3 regions of the Paenibacillus provencensis genome follow, and region 1 is predicted to be linked to each of the others. Evidence: a T-box and tRNA genes for the amino acid it is inferred to sense, from the RefSeq annotation. Region 1 holds a T-box; the other regions hold tRNA genes.

Region 1 (5,217 bases):
GACATTAAGTACTCCTCAGCAGTAAATGGGAGGGGTGGGAGCCGGTCTATCGCATAACCCTTATGCACATCCGCGATATTTCCTGTGGTACTCCAGGCCCTAACTTCCCCGCTTGAAGGAAAAAGCAGCGCTGCTAATATTCTTAGCAGCGTACTTTTGCCAGAACCGTTATGACCTGTAAGGACAACACATTCACCTTTATGAATATTTAAAGAAATATCTTTCAGTACTACTCTCTGTTTATAGGCTTTATTCACCTGATGCAGACAGATGCTTGGCATGATTCTCCTCCATTGAACAATGAATTTATTACATCCGTTCCGGTGTTTGAACGCCAAGCAGACCGAGTATTCCTTTTATTCGAGATCCAACGATCTCGGAGAGCTTCAGCTTGTAGGTCCGTTCACTCTTGCTGCTCCCCAGAATTTTTTCCTGATGATAGAACCGATTATACAGCTGTGCTAAATCGATGACGTATCTTGCCAGTACTGAAGGCTCTTTCAAACGAACTCCCCGTTCAAGCTGTTCAGGGTATCGGGATAAATGCTTCATCACTGCCCAGGCAGCATCACTGATCAGTACCTGTTCCGAATGCTCGGCAGCTGCAGATTTCGAAGCTTCTTGTATTTCCTCATCCATGTTGGCCGTTGCTTTGAACAGCAGACTTTGAATTCTCGCGTAAGTGTATTGTACATAAGGTCCGGTCTCTCCTTCAAAGCTGAGTGCTTCCTCTAGTGAGAAATCCACTTCATTTAATCGGTGATTCTTCAAATCACCAAATACGATCGCCCCGAGTCCGACCTGTTCAGCTACCTCAGCTGCGTTATGGAGATTCGGATTTTTCTCGTTAATGATCTGTGCTGCCCGCTCAACAGCTTCATCAAGCACTTCTTCAAGAAATACAACCTTGCCACGTCTTGTAGACATTTTGCGCCCTTCAAACTTCATCAGACCAAAAGGAACATGGATGAAATTCTCGGACCAAATCTCTCCCATTTTGGCAAGTACGGCAAACACCTGCTGAAAATGAAGCTTCTGTTCTGCACCCACAACATAGAGCACTTCATCCGCCTTCATGACTTCATGACGATAGTAGGCGGTTGTTAGATCCCGAGTTGGATAGATGGTCGTTCCATCCTTCTTGATAATTAGACATGGCGGCATTCCCTCCTCATCCAATCTGACGACCATGGCTTCGTCACTTTCCGTCAGTAGACCGGCCTGTTTTAGCTTGGTCACTGTCTTGTCGGTTTGATCAATATAGTAACTCTCTCCAAGTATATGGTCGAATTTAACACCAAGACGGTCGTACATCCGGTTAAATTCCTGCATACTGATATCGACAAAATACTTCCACAAGGATACGGCTTCCTCATCCCCCTGCTCGAGCTTCTTAAACCATTCTCTAGCTTCCGGTCCCAAGCTTGGGTCGTTCTCTTCTTCATCGTGGAATTTCACATATAAACGCAGCGATTCCTTTATCGGCTCTTTCGCTAGTCGATCATCTTCACCCCATCTTTTGTATGCAGCGATCTGTTTGCCGAACTGAGTACCCCAGTCCCCCAAGTGATTCACACTCTCTGCAGTATAACCTGCCTCTTCGTACATTCGATACAGTGCTGCACCGATAACCGTGGAACGTAGATGACCGATACCAAAGGGCTTAGCAATATTAGGTGATGACATGTCAATCACCATTTTTTTGCCTGCACCTAACTGTAATTTTCCAAACTGCGGATCAGTCAGGCTGTTGAGCATAGCCGAAGCCATATTCGTGCGCTCAAAATAAAAATTGATATACGGACCTGAAGCCTCAGCCCGAAGCTCGGGACTTGTCATGTCGGCTGCCAGTTCAGCTGAAATAACGTCCGGAGCCTTTCTCATTCTCTTGGCAAGCGTGTAGCAAGGAAAAGCCAGATCCCCCATCACTGGACGAGGGGGTACCTCCAACATAGCTTCAACCTCCTCTCTCGACAGGTCCAACAACGGTTCTAACAAGCTAACAACCTTATCCATCAACATACGTACACACTCCTATTCCCATATATACAAAAAAGCTCTCGTCTCTGTATATTACAGAGACGAGAGCTATTGATAACATAGTCCCGCGGTACCACTCTACGTGAATCCGAAAGGCTAACTCGCATATTCTTCACGCGGCTGGCAACCTGTTCGATTCCTCTCAAAGCGGATAACGCCCGCTGAAGACGAGTACACCTACTAATATTCAATGTACCTTCTCACGGGTGCGCTTCCTGCCAGATCCTTCATACCGGCTCACACCATCCCGGCTCGCTGAAACATGAGGTGTTCTGATATTACTCTCCCGATCATTGAATTTATAATTTGTATCATTATATCTTGGTCTACCATCATTTGCAACTTCAATTCATTCGGAAATTTGTCGTTATACAGCAAGACCAGCAGGACTGCAGACTTCTGCACATTTGCGGCAGCTGTCCACACATTCTTTGCAGTGCAGATGCTCATGCTTCTCACATTCCGCTACACATGCTCTGCACGCCTTAACGACAAGGGACAGAATCTCTTCCTTGTATTCTGTACCCCGGCTGAGCGCAGAAGCCGCAAAGCTGCAAATTTCGGCAGCTTCTCTGTTCAGCCTGATACTTTCTCTTAAGATGCCAAGATCGTATTCCTTTAAACTTGAGACATAACATTTATTACATGCATTCATCGCTTCCAAACAAGCTGCAATCTGTGTCTGTGTCTCCATCTCTATGTTTGTCATAGCCATTGTTACATCCCTCCGCGTAATCTCATTTTCATTCTATTACCCGTAAGATCGGTATGATAATCAATATGCAATAACTTTCCTCTGAATTCGACTTTTTATGATTTAATCTTTGAACTTTCTTCTTCAAGCTGCTGCAGCAGCTGAATCAGCTCTGTTTTCGAAAAATGCTCACCTATAAATACACCGACATCCTTTAGCTCTTCTTCTGGACCCAGCTTGGTAAAGTCCGGTTCACGGTAAGCATACTGAAACAAGAAGCGGCTGCCTGTATCGGAAAAATGAACAATGCCCTTAGCTCTGTAGATGTCACGCGGCAGCTCCCTCAGCCATTGCTCAAACAATACGCTATTAATCTTGCAGTTAAAATAATGAGTGTAAACCATAACATGATTATGTGAGTGGTGAAGCTGATGCTCTTTCTGAGCTTGGGAGGCGGAAACTTCTCTCTCAGGATTTACCGGGCAGCTGGCGTCCTCTGCTAGAAGTACCGGATCGATATTGCAATGTTCTGTAAAATGTACAGATGCATGCTCATTCCATTCCTTTACCAGGCTGAGTAATTCAGGCTGATCCTTTTCTTCAATCCGATCTATTTTGTTCAGAAGAAGGATGGAGGCAGCACGGATCTGCTCTTGCATGAGCCGGAATGTTTTGCCTTTCTGCAGGCGGTACGTTTCCAATAAATGAATACTGTCAACCACTGAGATGATGCCTTTCACATCTAGCGTCACGTAGAGGGATGTATCAGCAAGTCCGTCCAATATTTCGATAGGATTTGCGACGCCTGTCGCTTCAATGACAACGACATCAGGCGATGTATTCTGTACCAGCTGGACCAGCTCAATACCGAGATTGTCTCGGACAGAGCAACAGATACATCCGCCGAGCAGCTCAGCCATAGGTACACGCTGATCAATTAATTTGCCGTCTAGATTAACCTCCCCCAGCTCGTTCATGACAACAGCGGTAGTGAGGTTTTGACTTTTCCAATATTCAATCAGCTTCACTAGCAGTGTTGTTTTGCCGCTTCCTAAAAATCCAGACAGAATATATACGGGGATCGGAGCTGATAGCGTCTGTTCTTGTTTCATCATCATAATAAATCCTTTCTAGATATATGTTGATCTTGAATCTAGCGTTGCTTACTTCTCTTATATCGTCTATTGTTAGGATAGAATATACTGGAGGGCTGATCGAAATGAATTCTGTCCAAGAGCACCGCAATGAGGCACCTGAGACAGTCCAGTGCATGGTAATTACGGTATCGGATACCCGCACTAAGGATACGGATACCGGCGGACAACTCATGCAGCAGCTTCTGCGTGATGCCGGTTACACTGTCGTCGATGATATCATTATCCCTGACGATACACCCACTATACAATCCGTGATCCATCAAGCGGTTATTCGAGATGATATTGAAGCCATTCTACTGACTGGTGGCACAGGGATCTCACCTCGAGATAATACATATGAAGCTGTACATTCTTTGCTTGACAAAGAGCTTCCCGGCTTTGGAGAAATCTTCAGATACCTTAGCTTTGCAGAGGATATTGGTACTGCAGCTATATTAAGCCGTGCTGTGGCAGGTGTCATTGGCTCCAAAGCGATATTCTCTATGCCAGGTTCAACCGGAGCCGTCAAGCTCGCCATAACACGCATTATTGCACCCGAGCTTGGTCATGTCATGCGCGAAATATACAAGATCAAGTGATCTGAAAGTAATTGTAACTCTATTTAGACATAAAGAAAACAGGATGCTAATTATATGCCATGAGCGATCCTGTTTTTTTATCATTCTAATCAATAATCAGCCTACTTAGGCTTCATTCAGCCTAACAACCGATCTGCCTACAGCTCTTCCTTCTAGGATCCGTGACAAAGTATGTGGCAGCTCTTCAAGGGTAATTTCGTTAACTCCTTGGGAAAGTGCGGTCTCCGGCTTCCATTCCTTCCCCAGCAGTTTCCATAGCTTCAATCTCCTATTCTGAGGACAATATACAGAATCAATCCCAACCAGCGAAACACCTCTCAAAATAAACGGAAATACCGTTGATTCAAACGTATTCCCTCCGGTCATGCCCGATAAGGCCACAGCCCCTCCATATTGAACTGAAGCAAGCACTGAATTCAGAGCAGATCCGCCAACCGGATCAATGACACCGGCAAATCGCTCAGGCGACAATGCGCCTTTATCTTTTTGATAAGCATCCTCTCGTGAAATCACTTCATTTGCTCCTAGTTGTCTGAGGAGCTGTTCTTCATTATTCTTCTTCCCTGTACTAGCGATAACATCAAATCCAAGCTGGGCCAAGATGGAGATCGCCATCGAACCTACACCACCGCTTGCACCCGAAACGAGGATCGGTCCCATTTCTGGCGTAACACCCGCTTGAAGCAGGGCCTCTACAGACATGGCCGATGTAAATCCGGCGGTTCCAATAGCCATCGCTTCCTTTGTT
Region 2 (5,217 bases), on a different contig from region 1:
CCTTAGGAACTTCAAGTCCTTTGTACTCGCCAAGTTTAGCTTCAGGTTTAACAACAACTTTTGCTTTGAATTTGAAAGTTTCACCTTTAGCGAATTGATCGATGTCCACTTCTGGTTGTTCAACAGGGAAGATTTCTGTTTGGTCAACAGCTTCCGTGTAAACTTCAGGAAGAAGGATATCAATTGCGTCTTGGTACAGGCTCTCAACGCCGAAACGAGCTTCGAAGATCGAGCGAGGCACTTTACCTTTACGGAATCCAGGTACATTTATTTGTCTAACGACTTTATTAAAAGCCTTGTCGAGAGCAGCAGCTACACGATCTGCGTCTACTTCAACTTCAAGAACCCCAAGGTTCTTCTCTATTTTTTCCCAAGTTGCTTTCATTTATGCTTTCCCCTCCAAATTTCACATGTTCACCATGTCAAGCGCGTACAAAATAACCATTTTAGTATAAACAACATTAAATGCAATTTCAAGGGTAAACCCTTGTAGCCGTCAAAAGGAAGTTTTCGACTATTTCACATCCAATCCGCCGGATACAAATCGTTTAATCGATCGGTACGCCTGCTCGAACCTAAATCTAACTTCACTCGTGATCTCATAAACCCTTCTGATCTCTTCCTCGTCCAGTGATCCACCCAGACTCTCAGCGACTGCTGCATGGAGCGCTGCAGCCCATATATCGAGTGTCGAATCATCACCTTCAAGCATAGAACGATAGTCGCTCGTGCCATATACAGCCATGACATATTGAGACCAGAGTTCCTGAGCAAAATAAAATAAGGTAGGTTCATGTACTTCCGTCTGATCGGCCACCAGCTCGAGCACACGAATGATAGGAAACGGAAATTCATCCGGCCTCAATGGAATAGATTCCACTTCAACCTCCACTTTTTCCGACCCTCGTGTTAGAGAGACGGTTGCCTGCGATCCTCTTTTTCGCAATGTCTGCAGCACTCGAAATTGAAGCAGCGGATGCAGCTTACGCTGCTGAAGCCATTCGCACAAAGACTGATCAATACCCGGAGTTTCGATATAGGCTAGCTGATCCAATGCCAGCATCGTCTGCTCGCTCAGTGGTTCTTCCATTACCGTTCTTAGCAGCTTATCTGCATATGCTCCATCTTCCGCCATTTTATTTCTGGCATTTTGACGAGCAAAATCCTCTTCGCTCTCTTCCAAATCTTCGTCACTTCGTCTGTCTTCTCTTTGATCACGATCTATATATTGAGGGAAAGCTGCGCGCAGCCAGTCCAGCAATGCTTCCCATTCTTCATGATTCCGTTTCTCCTGCCCTTCGCATTGAAGCAGGAACTCAAGCAAACTCATCGCTTCCGTATAGCGCTCATTCTCTAGCATTACGGTAAGCTGAATCTGATAGTAATCCAGCGTCTTCGGGAAGAGAACAATATTTTTCTCTTTGGTTTGGGAGTTCGTATCGCTCATTATGACTGCCTCCTCTCTATCCGGTTTAACGACAACTATAAATCGACTTGTTGATTATATAGAAACTACATATCCGTGTATAGCTCTAATATATTAACATAACCGAATCCAGCCTAAAAAAAACATCTTTTTGCTTAATTCATTGGGATTAGGCATATATAGCATCAAAAAATACAGTCTTTCGGCTGACTACGATGCCGATGCTATAGAAGCTTATGCTTCGAAGAACCCCCATCTTATGTTCCCATCCCCTTGGACGCAAAAAAAAAGACATCCTCACGGATGTCTCTCTTATGTACGTCCCAGGAGGGATTCGAACCCCCGACCGACGGCTTAGAAGGCCGTTGCTCTATCCTGCTGAGCTACTGGGACAAATTCAAGCGCAAGATATATCGTATCATATATATGTAATGATAGCAAGCGGTATTTGTAAGATTTTATTTAGGTGCCTTTGTGGCTGACTGCGATGCCCATGCTATCGATGTGAATGCTTCCGAACCCCCAGTTGGGGTTCTCATTCCTACGTACGTAAAAAAGACACCTTTACAGATGTCTTCAACCGTCCCATTCGGGGTACAGCCGTGCGGCTGACTGCGATGCCCATGCTATCGATGCTTATGCTTCAACGAACCCCAGTTGGGGTTCTCATCCCATGGACGAAAAAGAGAGACATCCTCACGGATGTCTCTCTTATATACGTCCCAGGAGGGATTCGAACCCCCGACCGACGGCTTAGAAGGCCGTTGCTCTATCCTGCTGAGCTACTGGGACAAGTTATGTACTTATTTTCACAGTGCGATATTTATTATATCGTATAATCTGTAATTGTCAAAGTATTTTTTATGTATCATCACATGCTGTGAAGGGTAATATGATTTAAATATTAGGAAATTTCAAAAGGAGCGTTATTTCATGAGACAGCTGTTATCTTCCCTTAGTTATTTCAGTATCTTTTTTGCACCCTTCCTGTTTCCATTAATCGTATGGATAGTGGCCAAAGACGATTACATAACCAAACATGCGAGACGCGCATTATTCTCACATGTATTCCCTTTCGTTGCAGCTATTCCACTGATATATTTTCTGTTCACCGCAGACCATCCTGCTTCGATCATAGGATACATCATTGTGTTTTTTGTCATCTATTTCGGTACGTTTATTTACAACATCTATCAAGGCATTAAATCATTAAGAGAAACAGCTTGAAAACTACAAGCAATACAGATCAAAAACCAGCCTCTCAGGCTGGTTTCTATTTTATATACACCTATACCAGATATGAAATAAATAATGTCGCCGTACCAAAATATACAGTCAACGAGAACAAATCATTCAGTGTCGTAATAAGGGGGCCGGAGGCAACAGCCGGATCTATCTTCAGTTTATGCAGAAGAACAGGAATAATGGTTCCAGCCATCGTACCAATAACAATGGTTAGGATAAGAGAAAAACCGATAACTGCACCCAAAGCAAAGCTGCTCTGCCAAATTCCTGCAACAAGTGCTACGCTTATTCCACAAACAGCTCCAATCGTTAACCCTACTCTGAGCTCTCTCCATAATAAACGTAATATGGCCCCTCCGTTCATTTTGTTCTGTGGTGTCAAACCTCGGATCACGACCGCGAGCGATTGCGTCCCCGTATTCCCGGTCATTCCCGCGATCATCGGCATGAAGAAAGTTAATGCCACCACTTGGCTGAGCGTCCCCTGAAATATACTTATAATGCTTCCGGACAACAACCCAAGGAATAACAGCATGATAAGCCACGGAAGCCTTCTTTTGGCCGCCGTCAAGAAATGAGTGTTAAAATCGATCGTTTTGTCTGTACCCGCCAGTTTGTTAATGTCCTCATCCGCTTCCTCCCGCAAGACGTCCAGCACATCGTCAAACGTTACAACTCCAATTAATTTGCCTGCTGTATTTTCGACCGGGATAGATACAAGATCGTATTGTTCAAATAAGTGCGCAACCGCCTCCTGGTCCATATCCGCTGATACCTTGACCACGTTTTCCCTCATCAAATGCTCGATAAGCTCTGTATCCGATGCAAGCACGAGATCTCTATAGGTGGTGAGGCCTATGACTTCTTTATTTTCATTTAATACATACAGATCCTGCACATCATTCGTCAGGTCTGCAAAATGCTTCACCTTTTCGACTGCTTCACGAACCGTGTACTTGGCATAGAACCACACATAACGGTTAGTCATGATACCGCCGGCTGTCTCCGGTCCATAGTTCATAAGCTCCCTTACGGTCTCCCGCTCTGAAGCTTCCATGATTGAGAGCATGTACTCTCTAACTTCATCTGTCATCTCGCCCATCAAGTCGGCCAAATCGTCATTATCCATACGATTCAGCACCTGAGCTGCGCGATCCTTGCTCAGAATATACAGGGCTTCAATTTCTACTCTTGGTTCGAGCTCACTCAGCATGTCAGCCAAAAGCTCCGTATCCAGCGCATCCATAAATCGAGGGCGGTAAGCTTCATTTAGCGTTAAATAGATCGTGGCCAAGTCATATGCTTCCCACTCTTCAAATTCATCGTGCATCTGCTCGATGCTGCCACGCCTGACAGCATCCTCTATGCTGAGAGTTAAATGATGCAGATCCTGTTCTCTGCTCCGCATTTCGATGTCGTGCATATATAGTTCACCTTCAATCTGTAATTAATCTGGTGTGCAGTATCCTTTCCTATAGCGTTTACCCTGCTGATAGGTCATAAAATCATGTTCGAACATTTAAATGATATGTATTCATTGAATTACTCTCAATTAGCAGTACATCAAGCTCTTATTGTTCATAATAGACAGCCTCCATCCTTTCATCACTGAAAGAATGGAGGCCTATGCGTAGCCCGAGTTAGTTGCTGCTTCCTAAACGTGCTCTGTTCAGTTGCCGCTGGTGATTTTTGTTCTTCCCAAGTACTTCACTAGCAAATTCATTTGCCAAACCGTGACGGTATTTCTTCGTTACCTTGTACTTTGAAGTCATTGTGTTCACCTCCCCGGGATACTTGAGTATTATGTGTAATAAATGTGCCGACTATTTCCCCATACGCAAAAAAAGCCTGCAAAGAATTTGAGTGAACAAATTCATTTGCAGCCCAGTATAAGCTTATCTTTGCAATTTACTTAAAATGTCATGGTTCATCGACCCGTAATTCAGCAAGGACTGGAGAAATTGTCCCTTCTCCTGCTCGGCCGTCACAAGCTGGCTGTTCTCAAATGCAACAGCTGTCGCATCCTCAAACGCCACATTTTGATTATCGTTGTACCAATCCAGAGTCAAATCGTGATGATTGCGCACCACTCTGTGCAGATCCAGGCCTGTTCCATTCGCATTCTGCGCGACATATACAAGCAATGAAGGATCACCCGCCTGTCCCGGTTCCACTGCTACCTCTACACACGGTACTCCATTTAATTCAATGGTATTTGTAATTTTGGCATTTTGAATCACATACATGAGCCCATCTCCTGTTCTTATGTTAGGTTAATCGCATTACCTTCATCAGTTCCCGTTGATACTGTGACGTATAACCCCATATTGCGCCAAGTGACTGCGAGTTTCTCTCGTACCCAGCTGATAAATTTCGTTATACACATTTTGAAGTGCTTCCTCATATAACGAGTTGACGGAGGCCTCTTCGGTATCGGGCCATGGGAAAATATAGCCTGGAAATGCCTCTTCTTCTTTTTCCTGCATCAAACTAAGCAGCCCTCTTAAATAATCTGCTTGTTCAGGCGTCGCCTCAATAACCCACTC
Region 3 (5,217 bases), on a different contig from region 1:
TTGCCATCCGGCCTTAAGGTGGACAGCTCATTTTTATTAAACAGCAGCATGATATAAATAATAATCTCTATATAATGTAATCTTCTATATCCGGTATCCCCGGTTCTCTGGCATTAAAGATAAAATCATGGTGAAGAGGAGACCAAAAACCTTGTTCTCCTCTTCACCTTATTTTGAATTCCTATCGTTTGTCTTACAGACCTTTGCTTGCAATGTAAGCAGCGAGGTCTACGACACGGTTGGAGTAGCCCCACTCGTTGTCATACCAAGAAACAACTTTAACCATGTTGTCGCCTACTACCATAGTGGAGAGAGCGTCAATTGTGGAAGAAGCTGGGTCGCTGTTGTAGTCGCTGGATACAAGCGGCTCGTCGGAGTAGTTAAGGATCCCTTTCAGTGGTCCGTTAGCTGCTTCTTTAAGAGCTGCGTTTACTTCGTCTACAGTTACGTTTTTGCCAAGCTCAACAACCAGGTCAGTTACGGATACGTTCTTAGTAGGAACGCGCATTGCCATACCGTTCAGTTTACCTTTCAGCTGTGGCAATACAAGGCTAACAGCCTTAGCTGCACCTGTTGTAGAAGGAATGATGTTCTCAGCTGCTGCACGAGCACGACGAAGGTCTTTGTGCGGCAGGTCAAGTACTTGCTGGTCGTTAGTGTAAGAGTGAACAGTTGTCATCATACCTTTAACGATACCAAAGGACTCGTCAAGAACTTTAGCAAATGGTGCCAAGCAGTTCGTCGTACAAGAAGCGTTAGAGATTACTGTATGGTTAGCTGGGTCGTATTTGTCTTCGTTTACGCCCATAACAACTGTAATATCTTCGTTTGTAGCTGGAGCAGAGATGATTACTTTTTTAGCTCCGCCTTTAAGGTGAGCTTCTGCTTTTTCTTTTGCTGTGAAGATACCTGTGGACTCAACAACGATTTCAACGCCGTTAGCTGCCCAAGGCAGGTTCTCAGGGTTACGCTCAGCAAATACTTTAACTTCTTTGCCGTTAACGATCAGCGCACCTTCTTTAGCTTCTACAGTTGCGTTCAGACGACCATGAGTTGTGTCGTATTTAAGCAAGTGAGCCAAAGTGCTCACGTCTGTCAAATCATTGATTGCTACGATTTCTACATCGCTGTTGTTCAGCGCTGCGCGGAATACGTTACGTCCAATACGTCCAAAACCGTTAATACCTACTTTTACCATGAGTAAGTTCCTCCCAAGTTTTGCTTTAAATTTTTATATATTCAAGACAAGCCTGTTAAGGCCCATCAAGACAACGAATCCATAACTCTATAAATCTTTAACAATTTCAGCTGCTGCCGCTTCATCTATGACTAGAATATCTTCTTGTCCGAAGCGAAGCACCGCCTGTATCGAAGCTGCCTTGCTCTTACCGCCTGCAATAGCGATAACAACCTCGGTACGTCTGATATCCTCTAAGCGCATACCCAGGGTCAGCATCGTATGAACAATCTCGCCCTCGCTATTGAAATAATAGCCGAAGGATTCTGCCACGGCACCCTCATCACGTATTTCAGTGACCGTCTGTGGTGCCAGCTTGCGCCGTTTGGCCATTTCCATCGCACCGCCTATTCCGTGAATCACGATGCGCGCATTACGGATCATATCCAGAATTTCCTGTATGTTGGAGTCTTGTATCAGTGAATCATAGGCATGATTGCTTAATAGATCCGGTACATGCAAGAGCCGATATTGTGCTCCAAGCTTCTTCGCCATCATGGAAGCAATCGTATTCGCCTGAAGCTCCAAGCTCTCTCCAAGACCACCTCGTGCAGGCACGAGCCATACATCTCGCTTGGATGATGATGGGGTTAGATGCTCTGCAATCGCTGCTGTTGTGGAACCGCCCGTTACAGCTACCACATCCTCATCATGCATGACACTCAGCAGTGCTTTCGCTCCGGCGCGCCCCAGCTCTCGCTTAGCATATTCCGAATGCTCAGAATCCCCTGGAACGACAATGACCTTCTGAAGTCCATAAGTTCTTCTGATCTGCTCTTCCATCTCTGATAGTCCAAACAATTCCTTGGCTACAGGTTCAAGCATTTCAAGCAGCTCTTCTCCAGCCTGACTTATTCTCATTCCCACCGTTTCAATCTCAATGAGTCCTTGCGATTTCAGCAGATCCGTCTCTGCTCTGAGTACACGCTCCGTCATATCCATGGCGTTCGCAAGTGTTCTTCTGCCAATCAATTCCGAAATCATGATCTGGCGTAGAATCGTATATCTCTTCTTCATTACGTCCATGAGATCAGGTAGAAGCTGCTTCTGCACTTCTAATATCGTTCGCATGCTATCCACTTCCGCAAGCTCCTTCATTCCGGTCTCTGAGGTGGACTAAAAATGTCCCGGGTTAACTTTTTAAGTCCCACGTTTATTTTAACCAAATCTAACGTGGGATGCAAGGGGTCCAAAAGTATATTTTACAAAGCCGTTTCCCTTTATTCGCTTGTGTAAAATATCACAATTAAAAAAGCGATACCATCGGTTTTCATCCCTTCATCTATAGGTTGTACAAATATGTTCAACATCAAACTCTATCATGGAACTCTCTTGCAAATTTTTTCGCATTCAGATATAATCAATATTACTGTCATAGACAGTTACTTGAATGTGCGCCCGTGGTCCAACGGATATGACGTAGGCCTCCGGAGCCTGAGATCGAGGTTCGATTCCTCGCGGGCGCGCCATTACTATATAGTGGCTTCATATACATTTAACCGATGAAACCGAACAGGTTTCTTTTTTTATCAAATTAGTTTGACTTTCTTTGACTTTTTGTTTGAAATTGTTTATGATGTGGTTAATACGGAAACAGTAAGTATATGTAGATGAAGTTCCTGTTCTCGTGTCTCGTGAACTTAAGACTCTAAATTTTTTTGAGGAGGTTTTTCGCATGAGTTATATTCCTATGGTCGTAGAACAAAGCAATCGCGGTGAACGCGCTTATGACATTTATTCCAGACTGCTGAAAGATCGTATCATTTTCCTTGGCAGTGATGTCAACGATGTCGTCGCTAATTCCATCATTGCTCAAATGCTGTTTCTAGCTGCGGAAGATCCAGAGAAAGACATTCATTTATACATTAACAGCCCTGGCGGTTCCATCACGGCGGGTATGGCAATATATGATACAATGCAATTTATTAAACCCGATGTTTCCACGATCTGTATGGGTATGGCTGCTTCAATGGGTGCCTTCCTGCTTAACGCAGGTGCGAAGGGCAAGCGTTTTGCTCTCCCTAACAGTGAAGTGATGATCCATCAGCCGCTTGGTGGAGCGCAAGGCCAAGCCTCTGATATTGAAATTCGTGCACGCCGTATTCTCAAAATGCGCGATAAGCTGAACCACATCCTAGCTGAACGTACAGGTCAGCCTCTCGAACGCATTGAACGCGACACAGACCGCGATAACTTCATGTCCGCTGAAGAAGCGAAGGCATACGGATTGGTTGACCAAGTTCTTGAGTCTTCCACATCTGCGCAAGGTCTATAAGCTGTAATAACACCAAAATCCTCGTTCCTGATTTGAAGGGACGAGGATTTTATGTTTTTTTGAATACCATTTTTCAGTTTATTTAACACCATTGTGTAAAGCTCTGACATTGCTACTTCAGCTCATACCGTACTGTCAGCTGAGTAGACAACTTAATTTCTCCACTCTCAATTGCTGTGTTTGCACTGTCTTCGGCTTTACTAGTTGACTGCAATTCCAGCGACTCTCTGTGATAAGTAATGGGTTCGTCCAGACTTCCCTGGCTGACGCTGAGCACGATACCCAGCTGACGCTGAGCCGCATTCGCTATCGCTCCAGCTTTAAGCTTCGCATTCGCCATGGCCTTATCAATAACTTGTGTTTCAAACGCTTCGGTATCCTCTATCGAGAACACAACATTATCGATCTGATTCGCACCCGCATTTGTTGCAGCATCCAGCAGCTCGCCGACTTTCTCAAGATTACGGTAAGACACTTTGAGCGTATGATAAGCAGTGTAGCCTTTAATTTTCTGTCCATCCTTCTCGCTGTAAGTATAATTGGGCTGTACATAGAATTGATTGGTCTGAATATCCTTGCTGTCCACTTTCCAGGTATTCTTCAGCAGTGTATTAATCTTTTGAATTTTGGCTGCGTTCGCTTTTTGCGCTGCTGCAGCGGTATCCGCTTCTGATGATGCTCCAATCGACAAATAGGCAATATCCGGCTTAACTGCTATTTCACCTTTCCCTGTGACCGAAATGAAGTTCTGCATCGCTGCTGCCTCCTGGGCTAATGCTGTTCCCCCTGCAGACCAGCTCCATCCTCCAATTAATAGTGCTCCAGCGATGGCTGCGGCAGCGAAAGGTTTAATCCATTTCTTGTTCCCCACTTCATCTAACCTCCTTCAATTTGCAATCTATACCATTGGACGCAGTCCCTTAAAAAAAAGTTTCAATATGTACAAGCATGTCCAAAATACAAAAAAGCCCCGATTTTTCGTAATGTCATTAAGGCTAGGCTCTAGCTTAATGATATTGCGATTTCTCGGAGCTTTCTCTCTGTATTTTGGCGTTATAAAAAAGATGGTGAATTATTGGTTCTCCAGCTCTTCTTTGCTTACGAGACTTACTAAAGCGTTTACAGCCTGTTCTGAATCCGCACCCTCTGCACTAATGACTACTTCAGTCCCTGTGCTGATTGCAAGGCTCATAATTCCCATGATGCTCTTTGCATTTACTTTTTTATCATCTTTTTCCACAAAAATCTCAGACGAATACTTATTCGCTTCTTGTACGAATAGTGCGGCTGGTCTGGCATGAAGACCCGTCTTCAAACGGACTACTACCGGGTGCTTTGTCATGGAAACTTACCCCCTCTTCAAAATCTATACAACAATCAATACTTCATAATTATAAACATTATACCATTATAGCATGAATGAAACTAGAAAAAAAAAGAGTTATTGCTTATAACTTTGAGTTCGTAAATAAACCCTTCTCTGTTCTAATTTTTTCGGCCATTTCATCAATTTTGCGCAGGCGATGATTCACACCCGATTTGCTCACTGTCCCTTTTAGTAATTCCCCAACTTCCTTCAAATTAATATCCGGATGGGCAAGCCTTACTTCAGCGACTTCACGAAGCTTATCGGGCAGAGTATCAAGTCCCACTTCCTTATCCAGGAACTTGATGTTCTCAATCTGGCGGACTGCCGCACCAATCG

Evidence for each region. A T-box is a leader RNA that pairs with one kind of tRNA and senses whether it is charged. The one in region 1 lies ahead of argS (arginine--tRNA ligase), so its partner is inferred to be a tRNA-Arg.
Region 2: it encodes a tRNA-Arg, which carries the amino acid that the T-box ahead of argS (arginine--tRNA ligase) is inferred to sense. The anticodon was not compared.
Region 3: it encodes a tRNA-Arg, which carries the amino acid that the T-box ahead of argS (arginine--tRNA ligase) is inferred to sense. The anticodon was not compared.

What each region holds. Positions count from the first base shown of each region.
Region 1 covers NZ_JBHTKX010000001.1:2,065,216-2,070,432, forward strand. Annotated here, with positions in the region: gene ACFQ3J_RS09870 (ATP-binding cassette domain-containing protein) at 1-281, opposite strand, end outside; gene argS (arginine--tRNA ligase) at 310-2,022, opposite strand; T-box leader at 2,075-2,343, opposite strand; gene ACFQ3J_RS09880 (four-helix bundle copper-binding protein) at 2,408-2,755, opposite strand; gene ACFQ3J_RS09885 (CobW family GTP-binding protein) at 2,851-3,852, opposite strand; gene ACFQ3J_RS09890 (MogA/MoaB family molybdenum cofactor biosynthesis protein) at 3,948-4,469, shown strand; gene ACFQ3J_RS09895 (acrylyl-CoA reductase family protein) at 4,575-5,217, opposite strand, start outside.
Region 2 covers NZ_JBHTKX010000005.1:181,731-186,947, reverse strand. Annotated here, with positions in the region: gene tig (trigger factor) at 1-385, opposite strand, end outside; gene ACFQ3J_RS22715 (hypothetical protein) at 515-1,447, opposite strand; tRNA gene ACFQ3J_RS22710 (tRNA-Arg) at 1,746-1,819, opposite strand; tRNA gene ACFQ3J_RS22705 (tRNA-Arg) at 2,145-2,218, opposite strand; gene ACFQ3J_RS22700 (DUF4870 domain-containing protein) at 2,360-2,653, shown strand; gene mgtE (magnesium transporter) at 2,715-4,094, opposite strand; gene ACFQ3J_RS22690 (hypothetical protein) at 4,312-4,443, opposite strand; gene ACFQ3J_RS22685 (hypothetical protein) at 4,567-4,917, opposite strand; gene ACFQ3J_RS22680 (hypothetical protein) at 4,963-5,217, opposite strand, start outside.
Region 3 covers NZ_JBHTKX010000010.1:51,616-56,832, forward strand. Annotated here, with positions in the region: gene gap (type I glyceraldehyde-3-phosphate dehydrogenase) at 194-1,198, opposite strand; gene ACFQ3J_RS25450 (sugar-binding transcriptional regulator) at 1,286-2,308, opposite strand; tRNA gene ACFQ3J_RS25455 (tRNA-Arg) at 2,632-2,706, shown strand; gene clpP (ATP-dependent Clp endopeptidase proteolytic subunit ClpP) at 2,913-3,512, shown strand; gene ACFQ3J_RS25465 (SIMPL domain-containing protein) at 3,625-4,383, opposite strand; gene ACFQ3J_RS25470 (HPr family phosphocarrier protein) at 4,585-4,854, opposite strand; gene whiA (DNA-binding protein WhiA) at 4,961-5,217, opposite strand, start outside.